DNA from 3 places in the Streptomyces sp. NPDC048057 genome. Region 1 is predicted to be linked to each of the others. Evidence: predicted binding sites of a transcription regulator. Region 1 holds the regulator's gene; each other region holds the start of a gene.
What was found. The regulator HrcA, encoded in region 1, represses chaperone genes, less so after heat shock. The targets are predictions, from matches to a motif close to TTNGCACTCNGNNNNNCNGAGTGCNAA.

Region 1 (9,578 bases):
CCGAGGAGACGGCGTACATCCTCGCCGACTCAGGCAGCCGGGTGCTGGTCGCCGAGGACGCCTCCCAGCTCGCCAAGGCCCTCGCCCACCGCGCCGACCTCCCCGAGCTCCAGCACGTCGTCGTCGTCGATGCCGAGGGCATCGACGCCGTCACGGAAGGCGACGGGGCCGCCGACGACTTCGTCCTCACCCTCGACGACCTCGAAGAGCGCGGCCGGGCCCACCTGGAGGCCCAGCCCTCGGCCGTCAAGGACCGGATCGACGCGATCACCGCCACCCAGCTCGCGACGCTGATCTACACCTCCGGCACCACCGGCCGCCCCAAGGGCGTCCGGCTGCCGCACGACAACTGGTCGTACATGGCCAAGGCCATCGCCGCGACCGGGCTGATCAGCCGGGACGACGTGCAGTACCTGTGGCTGCCGCTCGCCCACGTCTTCGGCAAGGTGCTGACCTCCGGGCAGATAGAGGTCGGCCACGTCACCGCGGTCGACGGCCGCATCGACAAGATCGTGGAGAACCTGCCGGTCGTCCAGCCCACCTACATGGCGGCCGTCCCCCGGATCTTCGAGAAGGTCTACAACGGCGTCTCGGCCAAGGCGCGCGCCGGCGGCCCCGCCAAGTACAAGATCTTCCAGTGGGCGGCCGGCGTCGCCCGCGAGTACGCCAAGGTCACCCAGGACAACTTCCGGCGCACCGGCACCGCCTCCGCCCCCTTCGGGCTGAGCGCCCAGCACAAGCTCGCCGACGCCCTCGTGTACGGGAAGCTGCGCGAGGCGTTCGGCGGCCGGCTGCGCGCCGCGGTCTCCGGCTCGGCCGCCCTCTCGCCCGAGATCGGCTACTTCTTCGCCGGCGCCGGCGTCCACGTCCTGGAGGGGTACGGACTGACCGAGTCCAGCGCCGCGTCCTTCGTGAACCCCGGCGAGGCGTACCGCACCGGCACCGTCGGCAAGCCGCTGCCCGGCACGGAGGTGCGGATCGCGGAGGACGGCGAGATCCTGCTGCGCGGCCCCGGCATCATGGACGGCTACCACGGCCTGCCGGAGAAGACCGCGGAGGTCCTGGAGGAGGACGGCTGGTTCCACACCGGTGACATCGGGGAGCTGTCCAACGACGGCTACCTCACCATCACCGACCGCAAGAAGGACCTGATCAAGACCTCGGGCGGCAAGTACATCGCGCCGACGGAGGTGGAGATCCAGTTCAAGGCGACCTGTCCGCTGGTCTCCAACGTGGTCGTCGTCGGCGCCGGCCGCAACTACTGCAGCGCCCTGATCGCCCTCGACGAGGCGGCGCTCCTCGGGTGGGCCGCGGAGAACGGCCTGGAGGGCAAGGCGTACGCGGAGGTGGTGGCCGATCCCGCCACCACGAAGCTGATCCAGGGGTACGTGGACCAGCTCAACGAGGGCCTCCAGCGCTGGCAGACCGTGAAGAAGTTCCGGATCCTGCCGCGCGACCTGGACGTCGAGCACGGCGACCTCACGCCCAGCCTCAAGCTGAAGCGGCCGGCCGTCGAGCGCGAGTTCCAGGGCCTGATCGACGAGATGTACGCGGGCCAGAACGAGCAGTAGCCGCCCGCAGCCGGGCCGGGCCGGGCCGGGCCGCGCCACCAGCACCAGGACGGGCCGGCCCGGCGCAGGCTGGCCCGCCGCCGCCGCCGCCGCCGCCGTCGGCAGCCCGGCCCGGCTCCGGACCGGTCCGGGGTGTCGGACAATGGGACCCATGCCTTCCGTACTGCCCGACGGCGAGCCCGTGCCCGACGACGGGACGCTGCCCGCGTCCGCGCTCGCCGGGGCCGCCGACCGCCCCCTCGCCTTCTACCTGCACGTGCCGTACTGCGCCACGCGCTGCGGGTACTGCGACTTCAACACCTACACGGCGACGGAGCTGCGCGGATCCGGCGGAGTGCTCGCCTCCAGGGAGAACTACGCGGCGACCCTCGCCGAAGAGGTACGGCTGGCGCGCAAGGTCCTCGGCGACGACCCGCGCCCGGTGCGCACCCTCTTCGTCGGCGGCGGCACCCCCACCCTGCTCGCCGCTGCCGACCTGGTGGCGATGGTGGACGCGGTGCGCAGCGAGTTCGGGCTCGCGGACGACGCCGAGGTCACCACCGAGGCGAACCCGGAGTCCGTGGACGCCGCCTATCTGGCGGAGCTGCGGGCCGGCGGCTTCAACCGCATCTCCTTCGGCATGCAGAGCGCCCGCCAGCACGTCCTGAAGGTGCTGGACCGCACCCACACCCCCGGCCGCCCCGAAGCGTGCGTCGCCGAGGCCCGCGCCGCCGGCTTCGACCACGTGAACCTCGACCTGATCTACGGCACCCCCGGCGAGTTGGACGACGACTGGCGGGCGTCCCTGGAGGCGGCCGTCGGCGCCGGGCCCGACCACGTCTCGGCGTACGCCCTGATCGTCGAGGAGGGCACCCAGCTCGCCCGCCGCATCCGCCGCGGCGAGGTGCCCATGACCGACGACGACGTCCACGCCGACCGCTACCTGATCGCCGACGAGCTGCTGTCCGGCGCCGGCTACTCCTGGTACGAGGTCTCGAACTGGTCGACCACGGACGCCGGCCGGTGCCTGCACAACGAGCTGTACTGGCGCGGCGCCGACTGGTGGGGCGCGGGCCCCGGCGCCCACAGCCACGTCGGCGGGGTCCGCTGGTGGAACGTGAAGCACCCGGGCGCGTACGCCGCCGCCCTCGCCGAGGGCCGTTCGCCCGGCGCCGGCCGCGAGGTGCTGACCGCGGAGGACCGCCGGGTCGAACGCGTCCTGCTGGAGCTGCGGCTGCGCGGAGGCGTCCCGCTCTCCCTGCTGCGCCCCGCCGGGCTCGGCGCGGCGGCGCAGGCACGCGCGGACGGCCTGCTGGAGCCCGGGCCGTACGAGGAGGGGCGCGCGGTCCTCACCCTGCGCGGGCGCCTGCTGGCGGACGGCGTCGTCCGCGACCTCGTCGACTAGGCCCGGTCTTTCGGATCTTGCTGGGCTCGCGTGCCCCGGCACCGCTCCCCCTGGGCCTTCGGCCCGGGAGGTACCCCCACGCCGCGTTCTCGTCGGTCACCGACGGCCCCCTTCGCCCGGAAGGCGTGGGGGGACCCCCATGCATCCAGCCTGATCCGAAGGAAAGGACCTGCCCGACCGAACCGCAGAAGATCCCCGGGCCCGGTAGCCGTGGGCCGTCGGGGGCGCGGCCGAGCCGGGGGACCCATCACCTACGATCCCGTGTCATGGCGATGTTCGTGCACATGACCTCGGCGGCGAACGCGGCGCGCATCCGACGGTCGGGGATCCGGGCGGTCAGCCACGGACAGGGCGGCGCGCGGGGCGTCTACTGCTTCCCGGTGCTGCCGTCGTACGCCCTTACCCACCAGTGGCTGCGGGAGCTGGCCCGCTTCGGCAGCCGGGGCGGTCTGGTGGCCGTCCACGTGCGGCTCGACGACGCCGAGGACGTGCTGGTCGGCCGCTATGCCGACCGGATGCGGGACGCCCAGGCAACCGTCCCCGCGGCACAAGCGGTGCGGCGGATCGCGACGCTCGACGATCCGCGCGGGTGGGAGGTGTTCGTCCCGCGGGCCATCCGGCCGCGCGAAGTGCACCGGGTCCGCGCCGTGCCGCAGGTGGCGGGCTGGCGGTACGTGCCGGGCGCGCACGGCGCGCGCCCCTGCACCTGCGTCGGGTGCCGCGTACGCGGCGGGTACGGGGCGCGGCGCCTGCGCGAGCGGTTGCCGCACCCGCTGGACGGTCCGTCGCCGCCCGTCAAGGTGCTGCTCGCCCGGGTCGCAGCCGCAGACCCGGGGGATCCGGCCGCGCTGCGGGACGCGCTGTACTGGTTCGGCACGCGTCGGCGCGGCCCGCTCGCCCGGTTGAGCCGCCTCGCCGCCCACCCCGCCCCCGAGGTGCGGGAGGGGCTGGTGTGGGCCGTCTTCCGCTGGTCCACCCCGGGGGTCGCCGAACTGCTGGACGGTCTCGCCGATGACCCGCACCCGAGCGTCCGGGAGGCGGTGGAAGAAGTCCGAGCCCTGCAATGACCACCTCCCGGACCGCGACGGAGGGGGCCGGCCGCGTCACTCGCCCGTGACGAAGTCGATCAGCTCCTCCACCCGCCCCAGCAGCTCCGGCTCCAGGTCCTTGTAGGAGCGGACCCGGGAGAGGATGTGCTGCCAGGCCGCGCCGGTGTTCTCCGGCCAGCCGAGCGCGCGGCACACGCCCGTCTTCCAGTCCTGCCCGCGCGGCACCTCGGGCCAGCCGCGGATGCCGAGCGCCGACGGCTTCACGGCGCCCCACACGTCGACGTACGGGTGCCCCACCACCAGCACGTGCGGATCGGTCACCGAGGCCGCGATCCGGGACTCCTTCGAGCCGGGCACCAGATGGTCGACCAGCACCCCGAGGCGGGCGTCCGGCGCCGGGCGGAATTCGGCCACGATCGCCGGCAGGTCGTCGATGCCCTCCAGGTACTCCACGACGACCCCTTCGATCCGCAGGTCGTCGCCCCACACCCGCTCCACCAGCTCGGCGTCGTGCCGGCCCTCCACGTAGATGCGGCCGGCCCGCGCCACCCGGGCCCGTGCCCCCGGGACCGCCACCGACCCCGAGGCCGTGCGCGCCGGCCGCGCCGGAGCGCCGGCCCCCGGCCGCACCAGCGTGACCACCTGCCCGTCCAGCAGGAAGCCTCGCGGCTCCATGGGGAAGACCCGGTGCTTGCCGAAACGGTCCTCCAGAGTCACCGTGCCCGCCTCGCAGCGCACCACCGCGCCGCAGAAGCCCGTGCTGACCTCCTCCACCACCAGGTCGGGGGCAGAGGGGTCGGCCGCCACCTCCGGCGCCGGCGCCGGCTTCTTCTTCCAAGGAGGTGTCAGATCAGGGCTGTAGCTGCGCATTCGCCCGACGCTACGACACCCCGAACCGCTCCGCCAGCGCGGCCCGCTGGGCCCGTACGAACGCCGCGTCCACCACTGCGCCATGCCCCGGCACGTACGCCGCGTCCGCGCCGCCGAGCGCCAACAGCCGGTCCAGCGCGGCCGGCCAGCGCGCCCCGATCGCGTCCGGTCCCGCCTGCGGCTCGCCCGACTCCTCCACCAGATCGCCGCAGAACACCACTTCGGGCTCGCCCGGCACCAACACCGCCAGGTCGTGGCCGGTGTGCCCGGGGCCGACGTTCGCCAGCAGCACCTGCCGCCCCCCGAGGTCCAGCGTGCGCTCCCCGGAGACCAGGTGGGTCGGCGCCACCAGCACCTCGGCCGCGGCAGCCGCCTCGTCCTCCGGCACCCCGTGGCGCACGGCGTCCGAGCACAGCACCTCCGCCTCCCGCCGCAGCAGCGCGTCCATGCCGACCGCGCCGAACACCTCGGCGCCCGCGAAGGCCGCCGTTCCCATCACGTGATCGAAATGGGGGTGGCTCAGTGCGATGTGCGTCACCCTGCGGCCGGACAGCAGCGCCTCGACCTGGGCGCGCAGCTCGGCGCCCTCGCGGAGGGTGGACCCGGTGTCGTACAGCAGTGCGCCGTCCCGACCCACGACCAGGCCGCACGTGGCGTCCCACCCCGGCAGCCGGCGCCGCCCCACCCCGTCCGCCAGCCGCTCCCAGCCGAGGTCTTCCCAAGTGACGTTCATACGGCGACGCTACTGCCAGGGTCCTTGAGGGCGGCACCGGCCGGGAACCGACCAGGACGGGGCCCGCGCACGGTAGCGTGACCGGTCGCCCTTGCTACGGCCGTACCCGGCAGCCGTACACTGGCACGGGAAAATCCTGGCACTCGGACCCGGGGAGTGCCAGGCGGTCACCGAGGCACGACCTAGAGACACCAGCTGGAGGTGCGCACGATGCTGAGCGAACGCAGACTCAAGGTCCTGCGCGCCATCGTCCAGGACTACGTGGGCACCGAGGAGCCCGTCGGCTCCAAGGCGCTCACCGAACGGCACCAGCTCGGGGTCTCCCCGGCCACCGTGCGCAACGACATGGCGGTGCTGGAGGACGAGGGCTTCATCGCCCAGCCCTACACCAGCGCCGGGCGCATCCCCACCGACAAGGGGTACCGCCTCTTCGTCGACCGGCTCGCCGGGGTCAAGCCGCTGTCGGCCCCCGAGCGGCGCGCCATCCAGGGCTTCCTGGAGGGCGCCGTCGACCTCGACGACGTCGTGGGGCGCACGGTGCGGCTGCTGGCGCAGCTGACCCGGCAGGTCGCCGTCGTGCAGTACCCCTCGCTGAATCGCTCCACCGTCCGGCACGTGGAGCTGCTGTCCCTGGCGCCCGCCCGGCTGATGCTCGTGCTGATCACGGACACCGGCCGCGTCGAGCAGCGGGTCATCGACTGCCCCGCGCCCTTCGGCGAGGCGTCCGTCGCCGATCTGCGGGCCCGGCTGAACAGCCGGGTGGTGGGTCGGCGGTTCGCGGACATCCCGCAGCTGGTGCAGGACCTCCCCGAGTCGTTCGACGAACCGGACGACCAGGGCACGGTCGCCACCGTGCTCTCCACCCTCCTCGAAACCCTCGTCGAGGAGACCGAGGAACGGCTGGTGATCGGCGGCACCGCCAATCTCACCCGCTTCGGACACGACTTCCCGCTCACCATCCGGCCGGTGCTCGAAGCCCTTGAGGAGCACGTGGTGCTGCTCAAACTGCTCGGCGAGGCCACGGAGTCGGGCGGAATGGGCATGACCGTGCGCATCGGTCACGAGAACGCCCACGAGGGCCTCAACGCAACGTCCGTCGTTTCCGTCGGTTACGGTTCGGGCGGCGAGGCAGTTGCCAAACTCGGCGTGGTCGGACCGACCCGCATGGACTACCCCGGAACGATGGGAGCGGTACGCGCAGTGGCACGTTACGTCGGACAGATCCTGGCGGAGTCGTAAGTGGCCACGGACTACTACGCCGTACTGGGCGTACGCCGCGACGCGTCGCAGGACGAGATCAAGAAGGCATTCCGCCGCCTCGCCCGCGAGCTGCACCCGGACGTGAATCCGGACCCGAAGACCCAGGAGCGGTTCAAGGAGATCAACGCCGCTTACGAGGTGCTGTCGGACCCGCAGAAGAAGCAGGTCTACGACCTCGGCGGCGACCCGCTGTCCCAGGCCGGCGGCGCCGGTGGCGCGGGCGGCTTCGGCGCGGGCGGCTTCGGGAACTTCTCCGACATCATGGACGCCTTCTTCGGCACCGCGTCCCAGCGCGGGCCGCGCTCGCGCACCCGGCGCGGCCAGGACGCCATGATCCGGCTGGAGATCGAGCTCAACGAAGCCGCCTTCGGCACGACGAAGGACATCCAGGTCGACACCGCCGTGGTGTGCACCACCTGCTCCGGCGAGGGCGCAGCGCCCGGCACGTCCGCGCAGACCTGCGACATGTGCCGCGGCCGTGGCGAGGTCTCCCAGGTCACCCGCTCCTTCCTGGGCCAGGTCATGACCTCCCGGCCCTGTCCGCAGTGCCAGGGCTTCGGGACCGTGGTCCCCACCCCCTGCCCGGAGTGCGCCGGCGACGGCCGCACCCGTTCGCGGCGCACCCTGACGGTGAAGATCCCCGCCGGTGTCGACAACGGCACCAGGATCCAGCTCGCCGGCGAGGGCGAGGTCGGTCCCGGCGGCGGCCCCGCGGGCGATCTGTACGTCGAGATCCACGAGCTGCCGCACTCGGTGTTCCAGCGCCGGGGCGACGACCTGCACTGCACCGTGACCATCCCCATGACGGCGGGCGCGCTCGGCACCAAGGTGCCGTTGGAGACCCTGGACGGCATGGAGGAGGTCGACATCCGGCCCGGCACCCAGTCCGGCCAGTCGATCCCGCTGCACGGCCGCGGCGTCACGCACCTGCGCGGCGGCGGACGCGGCGACCTCATCGTGCACGTCGAGGTCACCACGCCCAGCAAGCTCGAACCCGAGCAGGAGCGGCTGCTGCGCGAGTTGGCGAAGCTGCGCGGCGAGGAGCGGCCCCAGGGGCAGTTCCAGCCGGGCCAGCAGGGGCTGTTCTCCCGGCTGAAGGACGCCTTCAACGGCAGGTGACGGCCGGGTGTGCCGACCGGCGTGACGCGCCGGTCGGCGGTGCCCCCTGGCGTACGCCCCGCACCGTGCGCGGACGCGTGCGGACGCCCTGAGGGGCCGGGGGCAAACGCCGCAGCGGGGTCGATTCGTGGCGGGCCGGCCCGCGGTGGCACGATGCAGGCATGTCCTCCTCGCCCGCCACCCCGCGAACCCCGTCCGATCTCTGCCACCACCCCCTGGTGCAGGCCCCGATGGCGGGCGGCGCCTCCGGGCCCCTGCTCGCGGCGGCCGTCTCCGAGGCGGGCGGGCTCGGCTTCCTCGCGGCCGGTTACAAGACCACCGGCGGGATGTACCAGGAGGTCAAGGAGATCCGGGCGCTGACCTCCCGGCCGTTCGGCGTGAACCTCTTCATGCCGCAGACCCGGGCCGCCGACCCCAGCGCCGTCGAGGTCTACCGACAGCAGCTCGCCGGCGAGGCCACCTGGTACGAGACCGAGCTCGGCGACCCGGAGACCGGCTGGGACGACGGCTACGAGGCCAAGCTGGCGATCCTGCGCGACGACCCGGTGCCGGTGGTCTCCTTCACCTTCGGCTGCCCGACCCCCGAGGTCCTCGCCTCCTTCCGCGCGGTCGGCACGTTCACCGTCGTCACCGTCACCACCCCCGACGAGGCGCAGGCCGCCGCCCGCGCCGGTGCGGACGCGCTCTGCGTCCAGGGGATCGAGGCCGGTGGACACCAGGGCACCCACCGGGACGACCCCGCGGCCGACGGCAGTTCGGTCGGGCTGCTGACCCTGCTCGCGCTGGTGCGCTCGGCCGTGGACCTGCCCCTCATCGCGGCCGGCGGGCTGATGCGCGGCAGCCAGATCGCGGCCGTGCTCGCCGCGGGGGCGTCCGCGGCGCAGCTCGGCACCGCGTTCCTGGCCTGCCCCGAGTCCGGCGCGCACCCGCTGCACAAGCAGGCCCTGACCAACCCGCTGTTCGCCCGGACCGAACTCACCCGCGCCTTCACCGGGCGGCCGGCCCGCGGGCTCGTCAACCGCTTCCTGCGCGAACACGGCCCGTACGCCCCCTCCGCTTACCCCGAGGTGAACCATCTGACCAGCCCCGTGCGGAAGGCCGCCGCGGCGGCGGGGGACGCCCAGGGCATGGCGCTGTGGGCCGGCCAGGGCCACCGGCTGGCCCGCGCGCTGCCCGCGGCCGAGCTGGTCGACACCCTCGTCGCCGAGATCGCCGAGGTCACCGCGGCCGGCGAGCGCTTCACCCACCCGGAGGAGTCCCGGTGACCGCACCCGTCTTCGTCGTCGACTCCCTCGAAGGCGTCCGGCCCGGCGCCGTCCTCACGCTGGAGGGGCCCGAGGGCCGCCACGCCGTGTCCGTGAAGCGTCTGACGGCCGGCGAACAGGTCGTCCTCACCGACGGCCGCGGCCGGGGCGCGGCCGGCGTCGTGCTGCGCACCGAGGGCAAGGACCGGCTCGTGGTGGAGCCGGTCGCCTTCCCCGAGGAGCCCGAGCCCGCGCCCCGCATCACCGTCGTCCAGGCGCTGCCCAAGGGCGACCGGGGCGAAGTCGCCGTCGAGACCATGACGGAGACCGGCGTCGACGCGGTCGTGC
Region 2 (9,578 bases), on a different contig from region 1:
CCCGGCGGAGGCCGCCGCCCAGTTCACCAGGGCCGCGGCCCTGACCCACAACGCGCGTGAACGCACCCTCCTCCTGACCCGCGCGGCGATGTGCGGCCCGGCGTAGCGCTCACCGCCGCCTGCGGCCCGCGCGCGGACTGCCGCGTAGTTCCGCGCTCCCTGTGCCCGGAGGGCGTGGGCCCCTCGCCCCTGGACACCTGCGTCGTTGCCCTGCGGGCACGGGGCCCCAACCCTGGGGCCTGTCTTACGGATCTTGCTGGGCTCGCGTGCCCTGGCACCGTGCCTCTCCGCGTTGTCGTCGGTCACCGACGGCCCCCTACGCCCGGAGGGCGTGGAGGGACCTCCAGCGCCGCTAAATGCCCCGTCCTGCGGGCGTGGGCAAAACCCCTGCCTCACCCGGGCAGGCAAGTGACGGGGGCAGCGAAACAGGGGCGCTGGGGTCCCCCCGTGTCCGCAGGGCACAGGGGGCGGGACTGCGCGACAAGCCATCCACCGGGCCGCACCGGCGGAGCCGCCCGCAGTGCAACGGCGCCGGCGTCCAGGGGCGCAGAGGGCCACACGTGCCCGCAAGGGCACCAGGGGCGGGGCTGCGCGGCCCGCCCCTGACGGCCGGTAGTCTCCGCCCCATGGCCGCGCACCCCCCACCCTCACCACCCCCCGGCATATCCCCGCCCGACCCGGCCACGCCCGTGGCGGCAGACGACGTGGCGCCCCCCGCCCAGCCGGAGGACGAGGACACGGAACGCCCCGCCCTCTCGGGCGACACCGCGAGCGGCGAGGCAAGCGCCACAGACGCCCCGGCAACGCCCCCGGAGGGCGACGCGGACCTCCCCGCCCCGCCCCGCGAGCTCCGCGAGGACGCGCTTCACGAACTCACCCGCCAATCCGTCGGCCCCGCCAGGCTCGGTCTTCTTCTGCTCCTCGTCGCCGGCCTCGAACTCGGCTGGGTGCTCGTCGGCACCGCCCTCGTCGCGCTCGACGACATCGTGGACGCCTTCACCGTCGTCTTCGCCGCCTTCCTGACCCTCGTCGGCGCGCTCGCCCTCGTCCCCTCCGCCGTCTTCCTGGTGCGCGGGGTCGGCCAGGACCGGGTCGTACGCGCGGAGTTGAAGGAGCTGGCCGCGCAGGACCGCGACCCGATCGGCGACGCCCGCTTCAACCGGGCCGCGCTCACCGTGTGCTGGCTGCTCGTCTCCCTCGCGCTGGTCACCGCGGGCGTACTGGTCGCCGCCTCCGCCTCCGCGACCGGCGGCGGTGCCGGCTACCTGGCCAGCGACGACACGGCGTACAGCCGCTTCGCGTACACGCTCGGCGCCGGCGTCGCCCTGGCCGTACCGGGCCTGCTGGGCGTGGCGAAGGCGGTCGCGCACCACCGCTGGGCGGCGCGCCTGCTCGATCCCCGGCCCGCGGCCCGCGCGCGCGGCGGCGCGCACCGCTGACACGCCCCGTCAGCGCTCCGCCGGCCGCCCGATCAGCACCGTCGGCGCGCCGGCGACCCTCGTCAGGAAGACCGTCGCCGCGTTCGGCCCCTGCGGCTTGACCTTCCGGCGCAGCTCCTCGGGCTCGACGGCCGACCCCCGCTTCTTCACCGTCAGCACCCCGACCCCGCGCTCGCGCAGCAGCGCCTTCAGCTTCTTCAGGTTGAACGGCAGCACGTCGGTGATCTCGTACGCGGTGGCGTACGGCAGCGCCCGCAGCCCGTCCGCGGTGACGTACGCGATCGTCTCGTCCACCAGCCCCCCGCCCGGCAGTTCGGCCGCGACCTCGGCGACCAGGTGGGCGCGGATCACGGCGCCGTCCGGCTCGTACAGATAGCGGCCCACGGGCCGTACGGCCGGGTCCGGCAGACCGCGCCCGGCCAGGGTGCACGGGTCGGCGCCCGACCCCGTCAGCAGCGTGGCCGAAACGGTCCCGGGCGCCCCCGCGCCGCACCACAGCACCGCCTCCTTCACGTCCCCCTCGTACGAGATCCACTCGGCCGAGAAGTCCGCCGGCACCAGTTCGTGCGGGATGCCCGGCGCGATCTTGAGCGCGGCGTGCGGACGGCACCGGGCCGCGTCGAGGGCCCAGGACAGCGGCGGTGAGTACGCCTCCGGGTCGAAGACCCGACCGCGTCCGCCCCTGCGCGCCGGGTCGACGAAGACGGCGTCGTACCCGGCGGTGTCCACCTCGGCGACGTCCGCGCACCGCACCTCGACCAGGTCGTCCAGGCCCAGCGCGGCGGCGTTCGCGCGGACGGTCGCGACGGTCAGCGGGTCGCGGTCGACCGCGAGCACCCGGATGCCCGCGCGGGCCAGCGCGATCGCGTCGCCGCCGATCCCGCTGCACAGGTCCGCGACGCTGCGCACGCCGAGCGCGGCGAACCGGGCGGCCCGGTAGGCGGCGACGGGTCCGCGGGTGGCCTGTTCCACGCCGTTCGCCGTGAAGTACATGCGGTACGCGTCCTCCGCGCCGAACTTGGCCGCCGCCCGCTGCCGCAGCCGCGCCTGCCCCAGCGCGGCCGAGACGAGCGCGGCCGGATGGTCCCGGCGCAGCCGTGTCGCGAGCGCCAGTTCCTGGGACGGGTCGTGGTCGCGCAGGGCGTCGAGCAGGTCGCGGCCCTCGGCGGAGAGAAGTGCGGCGAGGGGTTCGGGGAGGTCGTTCACCTGGCCCATTGTGGGCCAGGAGGGTCACGGTCCGTCGCTGACGGCGGTGTCGTCCGGGTCCTGCGGAGCCGTGCTGCCAGGATTCAGCGCCATGCAGCTAGTACGACAAATGCAACAAGTAAGACAAATCAATCGGACGGGACGGCCGCGGGGCGGGGGCCGGCGGGCCGGCGTGCTCGCCGCCGCCGTCCTGGTGGGCCTGCTGGGCTCCGCGTGCGGCCTCCAGGCGCCGGACGAGGGCGGCGCGGTCCCGCACTCCGGCCAGCAGGCCGAGGAGTCCCAGATCGAGAAGACGGAGCGTGCCGCGCAACAGGCCGGCCCGGCCGGATCGCTCGCCGCGTACGTGGAACGGGTCAAGCGGAACCAGAAGGCGCGGGCGGTCGCCGCGCAGAAGTGGGGCCTGGCCAAGACCCCGCTGCCGGCGCCCCAGCCGCCTGCGTCGAAGCCGTTCCTCACCACCCGCAAGGGCTTCGAGGTCGAAGGCGGCGCGACCCTGCCGCCGGTCTTCACGACCGTGCCGGTGAAGGAGAAGATCGTCTTCCTGACGATCGACGACGGCGTGGAGAAGGACCCCGACTTCCTCCGGATGATGGACGAACTCCAGATCCCCTACAGCGCCTTCCTCAGCGACTACGTCATCGACGACGACTACGGCTACTTCAAGCGGATGCGCGAACAGGGCGCCGCCCTGCACAACCACACCCTGAACCACCGCTACATGCCCGGACTCTCCTACGACGCCCAGCAGCAGGAGATCTGCGGCCAGCAGGAGAAGCTGGAGAAGCTCTACGGGAAGCGCCCGCCGCTCTTCCGCCCGCCGTACGGCAACTACAACGCGGACACCCTGCGGGCCGCGCAGTCCTGCGGCGTCAAGGCCGTGCCGCTGTGGGCGGCGGAGGCGTTCCCGGACCACATGGAGTGGCGGGAGTGGGACCGAGACCTGCACCCGGGGGACATCATCCTGACCCACTTCCGGGGCGCGGACGACTGGAAGGGCTCCATGACCGACATGGTCCGACAGGTCATGAAGGTGGTCACGGACAAGGGGTACGCCGTTGCGCGCCTTGAGGACTACGTGTGATTCCGCGGCGGCCCGGCCGGTGACGGGCACGGCCCCGGGCGGGGGTCGGCGTACGGCGGCGGGGGCGGTCGCGAGGTGGCGTACGGCGGCGGTCGCGGCCGTCGTGCTCGGCTGCGGCGGCTGCTCCTCGCCGTCCGTGGACCCGTCGGTCTCCGTCGACCCCATCGAGCGCCTGGGGCGCCGGGCCGTCCAGCCGGCACGGCCCACGGTCGGGGGAGCGGTGGGGGCCCAGGGGGCGCCGGTGGGGGAGCGGCACGCCCCGGCGCGCACGCCCTCCGTCGACCCGGTGGCGTCGGAGCACTCCGCGACGTCCGTCCGCACCGCGCGCCCCTCGCGCACGCCCGTCCTGCGCGCCCCGGTGCTGGCCGATTCCGCTACGCGGCTGTTGGACCGGATCCACGGCCCGCAGCGGCCTCCGAGGACCCCCGGCGCACCGCCGGAGCGGCACGCTCCTCGCTGAGCGGAGCCACCGTGTGGATCCGTCGCATCCCGTCGCGCACGAGCCGATCCGGGCCGCCACGTACGAGCAGATTGGCACTCCGCTTGACCGAGTGCTAATCGCGGTCATAGTCTCGGCTCTGGCACTCCCCGCAGGAGAGTGCCAACACAGCGACGGGCAGGTCCGGCACCCGCGACGACGGATCGACCTGGTCGCCACCTCAGACAGTTAACCCCGTGAGATCTCCGAAGGGGGAGGTCGGATCGTGACGACCGCCAGCTCCAAGGTTGCCATCAAGCCGCTTGAGGACCGCATTGTGGTCCAGCCGCTCGACGCCGAGCAGACCACCGCTTCCGGCCTGGTCATCCCGGACACCGCGAAGGAGAAGCCCCAGGAGGGCGTCGTCCTCGCAGTGGGCCCGGGTCGCTTCGAGAACGGCGAGCGCCTGCCGCTCGACGTGAAGACCGGCGACGTCGTGCTTTACAGCAAGTACGGTGGCACCGAGGTGAAGTACAACGGCGAGGAGTACCTCGTCCTCTCGGCTCGCGACGTTCTCGCGATCATCGAGAAGTAGTCGAGAAGTAAGTCGAGCCTAGGCCCGGAAGCGAGGGTTCCCCGAGGCGAGTTCCGACTCGCCGCGACGGAACCCGAGCGAACCGCGCACCGCTTGTCTTGATCCGCGCCCCTGGCACCCACTGGGACTCACGTCCGGGCGCTGGGGGCGCGGTTCTCATTCAGACGCATTTCAGAAGAGGACAGTAACGCTCCCATGGCGAAGATCCTGAAGTTCGACGAGGACGCCCGTCGCGCCCTTGAGCGCGGCGTCAACAAGCTGGCCGACACCGTCAAGGTGACCATCGGCCCCCGTGGCCGCAACGTCGTCATCGACAAGAAGTTCGGCGCGCCCACCATCACCAACGACGGCGTCACCATCGCGCGCGAGGTCGAGATCGAGGACCCGTACGAGAACCTGGGCGCCCAGCTGGTGAAGGAGGTGGCGACCAAGACCAACGACATCGCTGGTGACGGCACCACCACCGCCACCGTCCTGGCGCAGGCGCTGGTCCGCGAGGGTCTGCGCAACGTCGCCGCCGGCGCCTCCCCGGCCGCCCTGAAGAAGGGCATCGACGCCGCCGTCCGCGCCGTCTCGGACGAGCTGCTCGCCACCGCCCGTCCCATCGAGGACAAGTCCGACATCGCCGCCGTCGCCGCGCTCTCCGCTCAGGACCAGCAGGTCGGCGAGCTGATCGGCGAGGCCATGGACAAGGTGGGCAAGGACGGCGTCATCACCGTCGAGGAGTCCAACACCTTCGGCCTCGAACTGGACTTCACCGAGGGCATGGCCTTCGACAAGGGCTACCTGTCCCCGTACATGGTCACCGACCAGGAGCGCATGGAGGCCGTCCTCGACGACCCCTACATCCTGATCAACCAGGGCAAGATCGGCTCCATCCAGGACCTGCTGCCGCTGCTGGAGAAGGTCATCCAGGCGGGTGGCTCCAAGCCGCTGCTGATCATCGCCGAGGACGTCGAGGGCGAGGCGCTCTCCACCCTGGTCGTCAACAAGATCCGCGGCACGTTCAACGCCGTGGCCGTCAAGGCGCCCGGCTTCGGTGACCGCCGCAAGGCGATGCTCCAGGACATGGCCACCCTCACCGGTGCCACCGTCGTCGCCGAGGAGGTCGGCCTCAAGCTCGACCAGGCCGGTCTGGACGTGCTGGGCAGCGCCCGCCGCGTCACCATCACCAAGGACGACACGACCATCGTCGACGGCGGCGGCAACGCCGAGGACGTCGCGGGCCGCGTCGCCCAGATCAAGTCCGAGATCGAGGCCACGGACTCCGACTGGGACCGCGAGAAGCTCCAGGAGCGTCTGGCGAAGCTGGCCGGCGGCGTGTGCGTGATCCGCGTCGGCGCCGCCACCGAGGTGGAGCTGAAGGAGAAGAAGCACCGTCTGGAGGACGCCATCTCCGCGACCCGCGCCGCGGTCGAGGAGGGCATCGTCTCCGGTGGTGGCTCCGCGCTCGTCCACGCCGCGAAGGTGCTCGACGGCAACCTCGACAAGGAGGGCGACGAGGCCACCGGCGTCTCCGTCGTCCGCCGCGCCGCGGTCGAGCCGCTGCGCTGGATCGCCGAGAACGCCGGCCTGGAGGGCTACGTCATCACCTCCAAGGTCGCCGAGCTCGACAAGGGCCAGGGCTTCAACGCCGCCACCGGCGAGTACGGCGACCTGGTGAAGGCCGGCGTCATCGACCCGGTCAAGGTCACCCGCTCCGCCCTGGAGAACGCCGCGTCCATCGCCTCCCTGCTGCTCACGACCGAGACCCTGGTCGTCGAGAAGAAGGAAGAGGAGCCCGCGGACGCCGGTCACGGCGGCCACGGCCACTCCCACTGACGCTCGCCTCAGGCGACCGAGCCCGGTGCCCCCGTCGCGGGGGCGCCGGGCTCCGCCGTTCCCGCCCCTGCGCGGTGCGGGCAGCTCACGCCGAACGCCCGAGGTCGCCCGCGGTGACCGGCTCGGCGAACGACACCCCCCGCCCGTACCGCTCCAACTCGTCCAGCGCGAAGTCCGCCATCCGGTGCAGCTCCGTGCCGAGCGAGCCGGCGACGTGCGGGGTCAGCAGGACGTTCGGCAGCGTGTACAGGGGCGAGTCCGCGGCCGGCACCTCGGGGTCCGTCACGTCCAGCACCGCGTACAGCCGCCCCGTCACCAGCTCCCGCACCAGTGCGTCCTGGTCCACCAGCGAACCGCGCGCGGTGTTCACCACCGTCGCGCCGTCCGGCAACAGCGCCAGCCGCCGCGCGTCGAGCATCCGGCGCGTCGCGGGCAGCTCCGGCGCGTGCACCGACACCACGTCGCTCCGCCCGCACAACTCGTCCAGCCCCACCCGCTCCACCCCCAGCGCCGCCGCCTCCGCTTCGTCCACGTACGGGTCGTACAACAGAACGGCCAGGTCGAAGGGGCGCAGCAGCTCGATCAGCCGCCGGCCGACGCGGGACGCACCGACGACGCCGACGGTGCGCCGGTAGTTGCCGGCGTCCGCCAACTCGACCCGCCAGTCGTGCCGGGTGCGCAGCCGCTCGTGGAGGCGGGCCGCCGGCAGGACCCGCTTGCCCGCGAAGAGGATCGCCGCGAGCGCGTACTCCGCGACCGGGAGCGCGTTGACCGCAGCCGCGGACGACACCGCGAGGCCGCGTTCCCAACAGGCCGCGGTGACGTGGCCCTTCACCGACCCGGCCGCGTGCACCACCGCGCGCAGCCGGGGCGCCGCGCCCAGCACCTCGGCGCTCAGCACGGGCGCTCCCCAGCAGGTGAGGAGCACCTCCGCCGAGGCGAGCGCCTCCCGGACCCGGGGCGGGGGAGCAGCCAGGTCGTGGGCGATCACCCGGGGATCGGTGTGCGCCAGGGCGGTCAACCGTCGAAGGTGCCGCTCGCCGAACAGCCCCTCGGCGACCCCGACGCCCATGGCCAACAGCACCTTCGGCCGTCGCGCCCCGCTCGTGCCCGCACTCGTACCGGCTCCCATGCTCCTCCTGCTTCCCCACTCCTACTGTGGTCCGTACTTCCTTCCGGTCTTCGAGGTGACTCCGCCCAGCAGCCCGCGCGGGGTCACCTTCACCACCCCCATCAGCGCCTTGTAGCGGGGGTCGGGGACCGAGACCGCCTTGCCGCGGGCCAGGTCGGCGAGGGCCGTCTCCACCACCTTGTCCGCGTCGAGCCACATCCAGCCGGGGATGTTGTCCGTCCCCATCCCGGCCCGCTGGTGGAACTCGGTGCGTACGAAGCCGGGGCAGAGCGCCATCAGCCGCACCCCGGAACCCGCCATGTCCCGGGCCACGCCCTGGGTGAACTGGACGACCCACGACTTCGACGCGCCGTACGTCCCGCGGGGCACGAAGGCCGCCACCGACGCCACGTTGACCACACCGCCCCTGCCGCGCTCCCGCATCGGCTCGACCGCCGCCGCCGTGAGTCGGAGCACGGCCTCGCAGTGCACCTTCAGCATCGTCAACTCGTCGGCCATCGACACTTCGAGGAAGCGACCCCTGTTGCCGAAGCCCGCGTTGTTGACCAGCAGGTCCACCGTGTTCCTACGGTCGCCGAGCCGACGCTCGACGGCGGCGATCCCGTCGTCCGTCGACAGATCGGCGGTCAGCACCTCCGCCTCGATGCCGTGCCGGTCGTGCAGCTCGGTGGCCTGCTCCTGGAGGCGTGCGGTGTCGCGGGCCACCAGGACCAGATTGCGTCCGTCGGCAGCGAGTCGCCGCGCGAACGCGGCACCGATGCCCGCGGTGGCTCCCGTAATCAGTGCGGTCGTCATAGACGGCACGTTAGTGCCCCTCGCGCGCCTTCCGCGCCTGCACCGTTCCCCCGTCACACCCCCTTCCCGCGATCTTGTCGCGGTCGTCGTCCGAGCCCCGTCCGGAACGTACGACCAGCGTGGCAAACCGCCGCCACCAGGTCATCAGGGACGAGCCCCCATCCGTCCCTGAGCCGACCGCCCTGAATCCCCGACAGATCCCTTAAGCCCTCGGTTGATTGCCCCCTGGACCGAGAGTTGCGGTCTTCCGCAACGCCCTACGCCGGGAGTTGTTCGCCCCCGTACTTGGCCAGGTACTCCCGGGCCAGCTTCACCAGGTCGGGGTTGAGCGCGTCCCCGGCGACCAGGATCGACGGGAGCAGCGAGCGCTCGACCGTCTGGGCCCGGAAGGCGACGGTGACCGTCACGTCGTGATCCGGCCGGTGCACCACCTCGATCGGGTCGCCGGCGCGGACCTCACCCGGCTCGACGACCTTCAGGTACGCCCCGGGCTCCCCCTGCTGGGTGAACTCCTTCACCCACCCCTTCTCCGGCAGCCCCAGCTCCCCCATCCACCCCGCGAACGTCCGGCACGGCACGCGACCGCTGGTGACCTCCAGGACGACCCGGTCGCCGATCCGCCACCGCTCGCCGATCTTCGCCCCGGAGACGTCGAGCCCGACGGTGGTCAGGTTCTCGCCGAACGCTCCGTTGCCGATCCGCGCCCCCACCCGCCGCTCCCAGCGGTCCAGGTCCTCCCGGGCGTACGCGTACACGGCCTGGTGCGTGCCGCCGTGGCTCTTCGGGTCGCAGACCGCGTCGTCGTCCAGCCCGCTGCCGCCGCCGTCGGTCCGCCCGCGGTCCTGGGGGTCGGCCACCCGCACCGGCCCGTCCACCGGCTGCTTGTCGATGCCGGTGAGACCACTGGGCGTACTCGTGTACTCCACGGTCTTCGCACGGCCCACGTTCACGGTCAGTAGTTTCATGTCCCCACGCTAAACCCCACGGTCTCAAACGTTCGAGACGATTAGTCGCCCGGGATCCAAGCGTCTCTTATATTTGAAGCATGATCGAGGCACGTCACCTCCGAGTGCTCCGCGCCGTGGCCAGCA
Region 3 (9,578 bases), on a different contig from region 1:
GGGAACATCTGGGTGTACACCGCGCCCAGGTACGTGCCGTACGAGACGCCCACGTAGCTGATCTTCTTCTCGCCGAGCGCGGCCCGGATGGCGTCCATGTCCCGCGCCGTGTTGCGGGAGGTGAAGTGCTTCAGATCAGCGCCGTACTTCGCCCGACACTTGTCCGCGAACGTACGCGCCCACGTCACGTCCGAGGCGAACGTCCCGTCCTTGTACGGCCGCAGGACCTGCCGCTCCTGCGGGGTGGTGCCGCAGGCGATCGGGGTGCTCTTGCCGACGCCGCGCGGGTCGAAGCCGATCAGGTCGTACCGGTCCTTCACCGACTGCGGCAGCATCCCGCTCCACACCAACGGCTCGCCGTGGCCGGACCCCCCGGGCCCACCCGGGTTGAACAGCAGCACGCCGCGCCGCTTCGTCGGGTCGGCGGCCTTCAGCCGGGATATCGCGACGTCTATCTTCTTCCCGCCGGGTGCCCGGTAGTCCAACGGCACCTTGATCGTGGCGCATTCGTACGCCGCGGGCGTGTCGGCGCTGCAACGCTGCCAGGTCAGCTGCTGCGGGCCGGGCCCGGAAGGCGCCGCGGGGGCGGCCGAGGCCACCGCCGGGGCCAGGGTCGCCAGAACGCTCACCGCGAGGACGGGAGCGATGCGTCTTGACTGCACGTGCTGTCCTTTCTCGTACCTGTGGGCATGCTCAGCTGCGCATGCGTCATCGAACGGCCGGCGCGCTGGAGGCGGCGCGGGCCGTGGGGGTGAGGAACGGCAGCTCGGTGTGGTGCCGCCGGTCGTGCGCACCCGCCGGGTCCGGGGTGCAGGTCGTGTCCTTCGCCGGGAGTCGGCCCGTGAGGAGGTAGGCGTTCGTCAGGTCCTCGGCGCAGGTGCTGGTGCCGCTGCCGTACACGCCGTGGCCCTCGCCCTCGTCGACGAAGACCATCCGCGCGCCCTTCATGTCCTCGCGCAGTCCGACGCCGTCGGGCAGCGGGGTCTGGGAGTCCCATTCGTTGTGCACGATGAGCGCGCCGACCCGGTTGTCCACGACGGTGGCGGGCTCGACGTTGTCGTCCCAGAAGGCGCAGGGGTTGATGTGCGACGCGTAGTCCCCGTAGACCGGGAAGCGGGCCGCGTCCCGCCGCGCGTCCTTGCGGTACGTCTGCGGGTCCTTCGGCCACGGGGCGTCGCCGCAGCTCACGGCCCACATGGCGGAGAGGAACCCTTCGTCCGGCCGGGCGACTGGCAGTTCGCCCGTGGGGTTGCCAGCCGCGGCGTCCCGCAGGAGCAGCACGCCCTCCGTCGCCCTGCTCGGTACGAAGAAGGCGGCGCGCATCGCGGCGCGGATCTGGTCGCCGTCGAAGGGGGTCGTACCGACCTTGATCGGGGTGCGGTTCGCCTGGGCGACCAGGCCCCAGAAGGTCCGGGAGACCGCGCCGGGCGTCGCCCCGAGGCCGTACTGCGCGTTCCGCTCGGCCGCCCAGCGCGTCCACCGCTTGAACGCCTTCTCCGTCTCCGGCGCCCACAGCCGGAAGTCCGCCCGCCAGGCCCGCTTGGGGTCGACCGCGCTGTCCAGGACGACGCGGTCGGCGCGCTGGGGGAACAACTGGGTGTACACCGCGCCCAGATACGTGCCGTACGAATAGCCGAAGAAGTTGATCTTCTGCTCGCCGAGCGCGGCCCGGATGGCATCCATGTCCCGCGCCGTGTTGCGCGTGGTGAAGTGCTTCAGATCGGCGCCGTGCTTCGCCCGGCACTTGTCGGCGAAGGAGCGCGCGAGCGCGGTGTCCCGGGCGAACGTCCGCTCCTTGAAGGGGCGTTCCATCACGAGGTCTTCCGGGGTCAGCCCACAGCGCACGGGAGCGCTCTGCCCGACGCCGCGCGGATCGAAACCGATCAGGTCGTACCGGTCCTTGACCGACTGCGGCAACAACTCGCGCATCATCAGCGGCATGTCGAGGCCGTTGCCACCCGGTCCACCCGGGTTGAACAGCAGGACCCCGCGCCGCTTGGCCGGGTCCGCGGCGCTCAACCGGGAGATCGCGACGTCGATCTTCTTGCCGCCGGGCGCCCGGTAGTCCAACGGCACCTTGACCGTGGCGCACTCGAAGTCCGCGGGGGTGTCGGGCCCGCAGCGCTGCCACGCGGGGCTGAACGGCGCGCCGGCTTGCGACGGCGGGGGCGGCTGCGGAGCCGCAACCGCCGCCGCTGGAGTCAGGGCCGCAAGCGCGCTCGCCGCAAGACCTGCTGCGAGCACGGGAACAAGGCGTCGTACCACCACGGAAGGGTCCTCCCGCTCGGTTGTCTGGACACCTACGACCTTCGCTCGACGGGGCCCCTTTGCGAATCAGCCGGCGAGAGGTAGCTGAGTAAGCCTGCGGTCTTATCCCGCCGACTTCGGGGTCATTCTGCGGGCGCAGTTGAATTCCGCCATCTTCAGGGGGCGATTATCAGCCGTCACATCCCGTCCCTCGACGACCCCCTGCAATTGCATGCGCCTCGGGGGCGAATGAGGGTCCAGCTCAGGGCTCATTTCGGGGCCCGACTCAGGGGCCGGTCCGGGTCAGTCGCCCGAGGTATCCAGCACGCGGAAAGGAGCGAGACAGAAAGAAGCACGTACGAAGAAAGGCGGGCACGCCAAAGGGCCGGGCACGCCGAAGGGCGGCACCCCCTGGGAGTGGGGTGCCGCCCTTCGTACGTAACCGGCCTTACCGATCCTGGAGATGCTTCCCCGGGATCAGAAGTCCATGTCACCGCCCGGCATGCCGCCCGGAGCAGCCGCAGCGGCCTTCTCCGGCTTGTCGGCGATGACGGCCTCGGTGGTCAGGAACAGCGCGGCGATCGACGCGGCGTTCTGCAGCGCGGAACGCGTGACCTTCGCCGGGTCGAGGATGCCCTCGGCGATCATGTCGACGTACTCGCCGGTCGCGGCGTTCAGACCGTGACCCGGGGTCAGGTTGCGCACCTTCTCGACCACGACGCCGCCCTCAAGGCCGCCGTTGACGGCGATCTGCTTGAGCGGGGCCTCCAGGGCCAGCTTGACGGCGTTGGCACCGGTGGCCTCGTCGCCGTCGAGCTCCAGCTTCTCGAAGACGGCGGACGCCTGGAGCAGCGCGACGCCACCACCGGCGACGATGCCCTCCTCGACGGCGGCCTTCGCGTTGCGAACGGCGTCCTCGATGCGGTGCTTGCGCTCCTTGAGCTCCACCTCGGTCGCGGCGCCGGCCTTGATGACGGCCACGCCGCCGGCCAGCTTCGCGAGGCGCTCCTGGAGCTTCTCGCGGTCGTAGTCCGAGTCGGAGTTCTCGATCTCGGCGCGGATCTGGTTGACCCGACCGGCGACCTGGTCGCTGTCACCGGCGCCGTCGACGATGGTCGTCTCGTCCTTGGTGATGACGACCTTGCGGGCGCGGCCGAGCAGGTCGAGGCCCGCGTTCTCCAGCTTGAGGCCGACCTCCTCGGAGACGACCGTGCCGCCGGTGAGGATGGCGATGTCGTTCAGCATCGCCTTGCGGCGGTCGCCGAAGCCCGGAGCCTTGACGGCGACGGACTTGAAGGTGCCGCGGATCTTGTTGACGATCAGCGTGGACAGGGCCTCGGCCTCGACGTCCTCGGCGATGATCAGCAGCGCCTTGCCGGACTGCATGACCTTCTCCAGCAGCGGGAGCAGGTCCTTGACCGAGGAGATCTTGGAGTTGACGACGAGGATGTAGGGGTCGTCGAGGACGGCCTCCATGCGCTCCATGTCGGTCGCGAAGTACGCCGAGATGTAGCCCTTGTCGAAGCGCATGCCCTCGGTGAGCTCCAGCTCCAGACCGAAGGTCTGGGACTCCTCGACCGTGATGACGCCTTCCTTGCCGACCTTGTCCATGGCCTCGGCGATCAGCTCGCCGATCTGGGTGTCGGCGGCGGAGATGGAGGCGGTGGAGGCGATCTGCTCCTTGGTCTCCACGTCCTTGGCCTGCTCCAGCAGGGCGGCGGAGACGGCCTCGACGGCCTTCTCGATGCCGCGCTTGAGGGCCATCGGGTTGGCGCCGGCCGCGACGTTGCGCAGTCCCTCGCGGACCAGGGCCTGAGCCAGAACCGTGGCGGTGGTCGTACCGTCGCCGGCGACGTCGTCCGTCTTCTTGGCGACTTCCTTGACCAGCTCAGCGCCGATCTTCTCGTACGGGTCCTCGAGCTCGATCTCCTTGGCGATGGACACGCCATCGTTGGTGATCGTGGGGGCGCCCCACTTCTTCTCAAGGACGACGTTGCGACCCTTGGGACCAAGGGTGACCTTGACGGCGTCAGCGAGCTGGTTCATCCCGCGCTCGAGACCGCGCCGTGCCTCCTCGTCGAACGCGATGATCTTTGCCATGTGAAGTGTCCTCCACGGACTGGGTGGGAAGCTCTCGGACCGCGCTGGCGCCCGCGACGGACGGCCTGCCGCACCAGGTGGCTCCATGCGCCACCTGGCTGGCGGGCCTCACCGACCCGGCCCTTCGTTGTCACTCTCACCCGGAGAGTGCTAACGCCAATGATTAGCACTCGCCACCCGAGAGTGCAAGCGCCCTACCCGTCCGCGACCCCGCGACAGAAGGAACCGGCCGCATCCGAAGAAGCGTCGGCAGAGCGGCGAAGAGAGCGCAGGGGCACGGGAGAAGACCCCCGAGGCCGCCCGGGGAGACACCGCGAGGAACAGGGAGAGCGCGAGGGAGGAACACGGCGGAACACCCGACGCCCCACCCCGCCAGCACCGTCAGCCCTGCCGACCCCACCAGCCCCACCGACACACAGAAGGGCCTCACACCCCAGCCGGGGTGCAAGGCCCTTCAAGTGCGTGAGTACGCCGGAGCGGGACTCAGGCCGAGATCTTCACCATGTCGGCCTGCGGGCCCTTCTGCCCCTGCGAGATCTCGAACTCGACTCGCTGACCCTCCTCCAGGGTGCGGTAGCCGTCCATCTGGATCGCGCTGTAGTGGACGAATACGTCCGCACCACCGTCGACCGCGATGAAGCCGTACCCCTTCTCCGCGTTGAACCACTTGACGGTGCCCTGAGCCATGCCCAACTCCCCTATTACTGGCCCTTGCACAGGACCGCACCTCGCGGACCCGGGTCAGACCCCTACCCGCTCACTGGAGTGCGCCGGAACGCGTCGACCGCGGCTGAATGTATCTGCCCAACTGCCCTCTGCAACAGGTCAATCGGACGAGAATTCCTGGAACCTACGATCGGGTAATTAGGTGGGATTACCGCAATTCCGGGGCAAACCAGGCCGGACAAAGGGAACTTAAGCGACACAAGTACGCCACACATTGGCTGCTTCTTATCGAGCCCGGGCGCAATTCGATACCTGGGCGAGCACGGTCGGCGAAGGGGCGTTCCCCAACTGTAGCGTGCTCAACCATGCAGAATTGCCCCCTCCGGATGTCTCACGGAGGGGGCAATTGCGCTGACTCAGGGTGATGCGGCTGACTCTGGGTGATGCGGCTGACTCTGGGTGATGCCGAGCGCCCGCGCGGGCGGGGAGACGGCGGTCCGGGTCTCAGCCGCCGGCGACCGCGGGGATGATCGAGATGCCGGCGCCGTCCGGCGTGGCGGTCTCCAGGCCCTGCTCGAAGCGGACGTCGTCGTCGTTGACGTACACGTTGACGAAGCGGCGCAGCTTGCCCTGGTCGTCCAGGACGCGGGCGGCGATCCCCGTGTGGTTCTTCTCCAGGTCGGCGATGACCTCGGCGAGGGTCGCGCCCTCGGCGGGCACCTCGGCCTGACCGCCGGTGTAGGTGCGCAGGATGGTCGGGATGCGGACGTTGACGCTCATGGGTGCCTCTTTCGGGGCCGGTACGGGGCGAACGGGGTGCGGAGGGGCTGCCGGGACCTGCGGTCAGCCGGCCAGGCCGGCGGCGCGGAAGGCCTCCAGGCTCGGCCGGATCGTCGCCGACGGGCCGGTGGTCTCCGCGACCGCGTCCAGCGTCTTGAGGCCGTCGCCGGTGTTGAGCACGACGGTGGTGAGCGACGGGTCGAGCACGCCGGCCTCCAGCAGCTTCTTGGTGACGCCGACCGTCACGCCGCCCGCGGTCTCCGCGAAGATCCCCTCCGTGCGGGCGAGCAGCTTGATCGCCTCGACGACCTGTTCGTCGGTGACGTCCTCGACCACGCCCCCGGTGCGGCGGGCGATGTCCAGGACGTACGGCCCGTCGGCCGGGTTGCCGATGGCGAGCGACTTCACGATGGTGTCGGGCTTGACCGGCCGCACCACGTCGTGGCCCGCCTTGAAGGCGGCGGAGACCGGGGAGCAGCCCTCGGCCTGCGCGGCGATGATCCGGTACGGGCGGTCCTCGACCAGGCCCAGCTTGATCAGCTCCTGGAGCCCCTTGTCGATCTTGGTGAGCTGGGAGCCGGAGGCGACGGGGACGACGATCTGGTCCGGGATGCGCCAGCCGAGCTGCTCGCAGATCTCGTACGCGAGGGTCTTGGAGCCCTCGGCGTAGTAAGGGCGCAGGTTGACGTTCACGAAGCCCCAGCCCTCGCCGATCGGGTCGCCGATCAGCTCGGAGCAGAAGCGGTTCACGTCGTCGTAGGTGCCCTCGATGCCGACCAGCTCGCCGCCGTAGACCGCGGCCATGACGACCTTGCCCTGCTCCAGGTCGTACGGGATGAAGACGCAGGAGCGCAGTCCGGCGCGGGCCGCCGCGGCGCCCACCGCGCCGGCGAGGTTGCCGGTGGAGGAGCAGGAGAGGGTGGTGAAGCCGAAGGCGCGGGCGGCCTCGACGGCGATGGCGACGACACGGTCCTTGAAGGAGTGCGTCGGGTTGCCGGAGTCGTCCTTGACGTAGAGGCCGCCGGTGACGCCCAGCTCGGCGGCGAGCCGGTCGGCCTGCACGAGCTTGGTGAAGCCGGGGTTCACGTTCGGCTTGTCGGCGACGTCGGCGGGGACGGGCAGCAGGGGGGCATAGCGCCAGATGTTGGCCGGTCCGGCCTCGATGCGCTTGCGCAGCGCCTCCGGGTCGCCTTCGGGCAGGTCGTACGCGATCTCCAGCGGGCCGAAACAGGCGGCACAGGCGAAGATCGGGCCGAGCGGGAAGCGTTCGCCGCACTCACGACAGGAGAGCGCTGCGGCGGGGCCGAGGTCGGGGGTGGTCACGGTGCTTGCGGCGGTCTGCACAGCCATGGAGGCGAGGCCCTTTCTCCTCATCTTCCTCATGGCGCGTTTCGCCATGAGACGGATTTGGCACCTTCCCGAGCCGGGAGCCTCGCGACGCTGCGGCGCTTGAGCGCGCGCTGCACGACGGAGACCGGCTGGAGGGTTGCCGGGGCTTCAACGGGCCGTATCCCTCTGCCCCTCTGGATGAGCGGTATTCGATTGTGAACGGCGGGTCGAACAGGTCGAACGAGTCGGTCGAAACGTTCAACGGTGGGGCCGTTCGGCGCGGGGACCCCGACATGCGATGGCCATCCGCGTTGTTCAAGACTGTAACCGAAGGTCCGGGCGGTTGAGATAGTCGTCCGAACCGCGAGATGGGTCACAGCGGGCGCCGGACGGTTCGACGGCGGACCGCACGGACGGAGGAGTTGGGGGCACGTGCTCGATGAGGTGGAGCGGTGGCTGGCGACGCGTTCCTGGTCGGCGGCGGACCGTCCGCTGAGCGCCCTGGTCGCGGCCAAGCGGGGGACGACGGTCAGCGTGGTGCTGCCGGCCCTGGACGAGGAGGCCACCGTCGGCGAGATCGTCCGGGTGATCCGCCGGGAGCTGATGGAGCGCGTGCCGCTCGTCGACGAGCTGGTGGTGGTCGACTCCGGGTCCACGGACCGTACGGGCGAGGTGGCCGCGGCGGCGGGCGCGCGGGTGGTCCACCGGGACGAGGTCCTGCCGAGGATCCCCGTGCTGCCGGGCAAGGGCGAGGTCCTGTGGCGCTCCCTGATGGTCACGCGCGGTGACGTCGTCTGCTTCGTGGACGCGGATCTGCGGGACTTCTCCGCGGACTTCGTGTCGGGGATCGTCGGCCCGCTGCTGACCGATCCGCAGGTGCAGTTCGTCAAGGCGATGTACGACCGACCGCTCGGCGAAACAGCAGGTCAGGGCGGCCGGGTCACCGAGCTGGTGGCGCGCCCGCTGCTCAATCTGCACTGGCCGCAGCTCGCCGGCTTCGTCCAGCCGCTGGGCGGCGAGTACGCGGCGCGGCGCTCGCTCCTGGAGCGGCTGCCCTTCCCCGTCGGTTACGGAGTGGAGCTGGGGCTGCTGGTCGACGCGCTGCACACGGTGGGGCTGGACGCCCTCGCGCAGGTCGACGTGGGCACGCGCAAGCACCGCCACCAGGACGGGCAGGCGCTGGGCCGGATGGCGGCGGCCATCTATCGCACCGCGCAACTGCGGCTGTCCCGCGGGCACTTGGTGCGGCCCTCGCTCACGCAGTTCGAGCGGGGCGAGGACGGCTTCGTCCCGCGGACGCACCCGGTGGACACCGAGGAGCGGCCTCCGATGCGGGAGATCGACGAGTACGCGGCGCGTCGTGCCGCATAGCGAGCGATTTATATCTGAAAATCCTATATGTGTATGCGACTGAGCAACGTGTGACACCGCAGCTGACCTCACGGCTGACACCACGGCGATCGGGCACCGCGCTGCCCCGGCCGCTCCGACATCGACGGGCCCTGCGGCTCACGGGGCTGCTGGCCCTGCTGGTCCTCGTCGTGGCCGCGGTCGCCGGGGCGGCACCGCCGCCCACGCCCTCCGGTCCGCAGCTGTGGCTGCTGGGCGGGCTGGTGGTGGCGCTGGCGGCGGCGTGCGCGGTGGCCTTCGCCGCGACCCGCGCCCGGCGCACCCCGCCGAAGGGGTAGCCCGCCCGCCGGGTGGCACCGGCCGGAGAGGCAACACCGGCTGGAGGCGTGGCGCCGGCCAGAGGCGTCGCGCCGGTCGCAGACGTCGCACCGCCCGTGGCAGGAACCGGCTGAAACCCCACCGGCGACAAGCCGCCACTCGACCGTATGTGCGTTTGCGGGCCGGGGCTGCGGGCTAAGTTCTGGCACATGGCTGCCGAACCTTCCGCCACTTCGCCCCGCGCCCGGATCCTGGTCGCTTCCAACCGCGGGCCCGTCTCGTACGCCCTCCGGGAGGACGGCGGGCTCGACGCCCAGCGCGGGGGCGGCGGGGTGGTGTCCGGGCTGTCCGCGATCGGCGCCCGCGAGGACTCGCTCTGGGTCTGCTCCGCCCTCGGCGACGGCGACCGCGAGGCGGTGCGGCGCGGGGTGGGCGAGGAAGGGGTCCTGATGCTCGACATCGCCCCCGACGTCCACTCCGACGCGTACAACGGCATCGCCAACTCGGTGCTCTGGTTCGTCCACCACATGCTGTACCAGACCCCGCTGGAGCCCGTCTTCGACGAGGAGTTCCGCCGCCAGTGGCGCTCCTACGAGGAGTACAACAGCGCCTTCGCCGACGCGCTCGCCGAGCGGGCCGCCGACGGCGCCGCCGTGCTCGTGCAGGACTACCACCTCGCGCTGGTGCCGGGGATGCTCCGGGAGCGCCGGCCCGACCTGCGGATCGGGCACTTCTCGCACACCCCGTGGGCCCCCGTGGACTACTTCCGGCTGCTGCCGGACGACATC

Region 2: a site for HrcA is predicted at 4,258-4,284, ahead of groES (co-chaperone GroES). Genes of this name have one in related genera too.
Region 3: a site for HrcA is predicted at 4,475-4,501, ahead of groL (chaperonin GroEL). Genes of this name have one in related genera too.

The regions. Positions count from the first base shown of each region.
Region 1 covers NZ_JBEZNF010000017.1:43,916-53,493, forward strand. Annotated here, with positions in the region: gene AB0E05_RS20920 (long-chain fatty acid--CoA ligase) at 1-1,571, shown strand, start outside; gene hemW (radical SAM family heme chaperone HemW) at 1,723-2,955, shown strand; gene AB0E05_RS20930 (HEAT repeat domain-containing protein) at 3,222-4,022, shown strand; gene AB0E05_RS20935 (DUF3097 domain-containing protein) at 4,059-4,874, opposite strand; gene AB0E05_RS20940 (MBL fold metallo-hydrolase) at 4,885-5,607, opposite strand; gene hrcA (heat-inducible transcriptional repressor HrcA) at 5,818-6,846, shown strand; gene dnaJ (molecular chaperone DnaJ) at 6,847-7,986, shown strand; gene AB0E05_RS20955 (nitronate monooxygenase) at 8,148-9,251, shown strand; gene AB0E05_RS20960 (16S rRNA (uracil(1498)-N(3))-methyltransferase) at 9,248-9,578, shown strand, end outside.
Region 2 covers NZ_JBEZNF010000001.1:279,240-288,817, forward strand. Annotated here, with positions in the region: gene AB0E05_RS01395 (sigma-70 family RNA polymerase sigma factor) at 1-106, shown strand, start outside; gene AB0E05_RS01400 (hypothetical protein) at 627-1,439, shown strand; gene AB0E05_RS01405 (SAM-dependent methyltransferase) at 1,449-2,654, opposite strand; gene AB0E05_RS01410 (polysaccharide deacetylase family protein) at 2,755-3,726, shown strand; gene AB0E05_RS01415 (hypothetical protein) at 3,746-4,186, shown strand; gene groES (co-chaperone GroES) at 4,431-4,739, shown strand; gene groL (chaperonin GroEL) at 4,935-6,560, shown strand; gene AB0E05_RS01430 (hydroxyacid dehydrogenase) at 6,646-7,692, opposite strand; gene AB0E05_RS01435 (SDR family oxidoreductase) at 7,714-8,487, opposite strand; gene AB0E05_RS01440 (MOSC domain-containing protein) at 8,745-9,452, opposite strand; gene AB0E05_RS01445 (LysR family transcriptional regulator) at 9,533-9,578, shown strand, end outside.
Region 3 covers NZ_JBEZNF010000008.1:82,090-91,667, forward strand. Annotated here, with positions in the region: gene AB0E05_RS11120 (alpha/beta hydrolase) at 1-662, opposite strand, end outside; gene AB0E05_RS11125 (alpha/beta fold hydrolase) at 709-2,268, opposite strand; gene groL (chaperonin GroEL) at 2,725-4,347, opposite strand; gene AB0E05_RS11135 (cold-shock protein) at 4,831-5,034, opposite strand; gene AB0E05_RS11140 (MoaD/ThiS family protein) at 5,518-5,793, opposite strand; gene thrC (threonine synthase) at 5,857-7,143, opposite strand; SAM riboswitch class I at 7,161-7,327, opposite strand; gene AB0E05_RS11150 (glucosyl-3-phosphoglycerate synthase) at 7,555-8,493, shown strand; gene AB0E05_RS11155 (hypothetical protein) at 8,544-8,810, shown strand; gene AB0E05_RS11160 (trehalose-6-phosphate synthase) at 9,000-9,578, shown strand, end outside.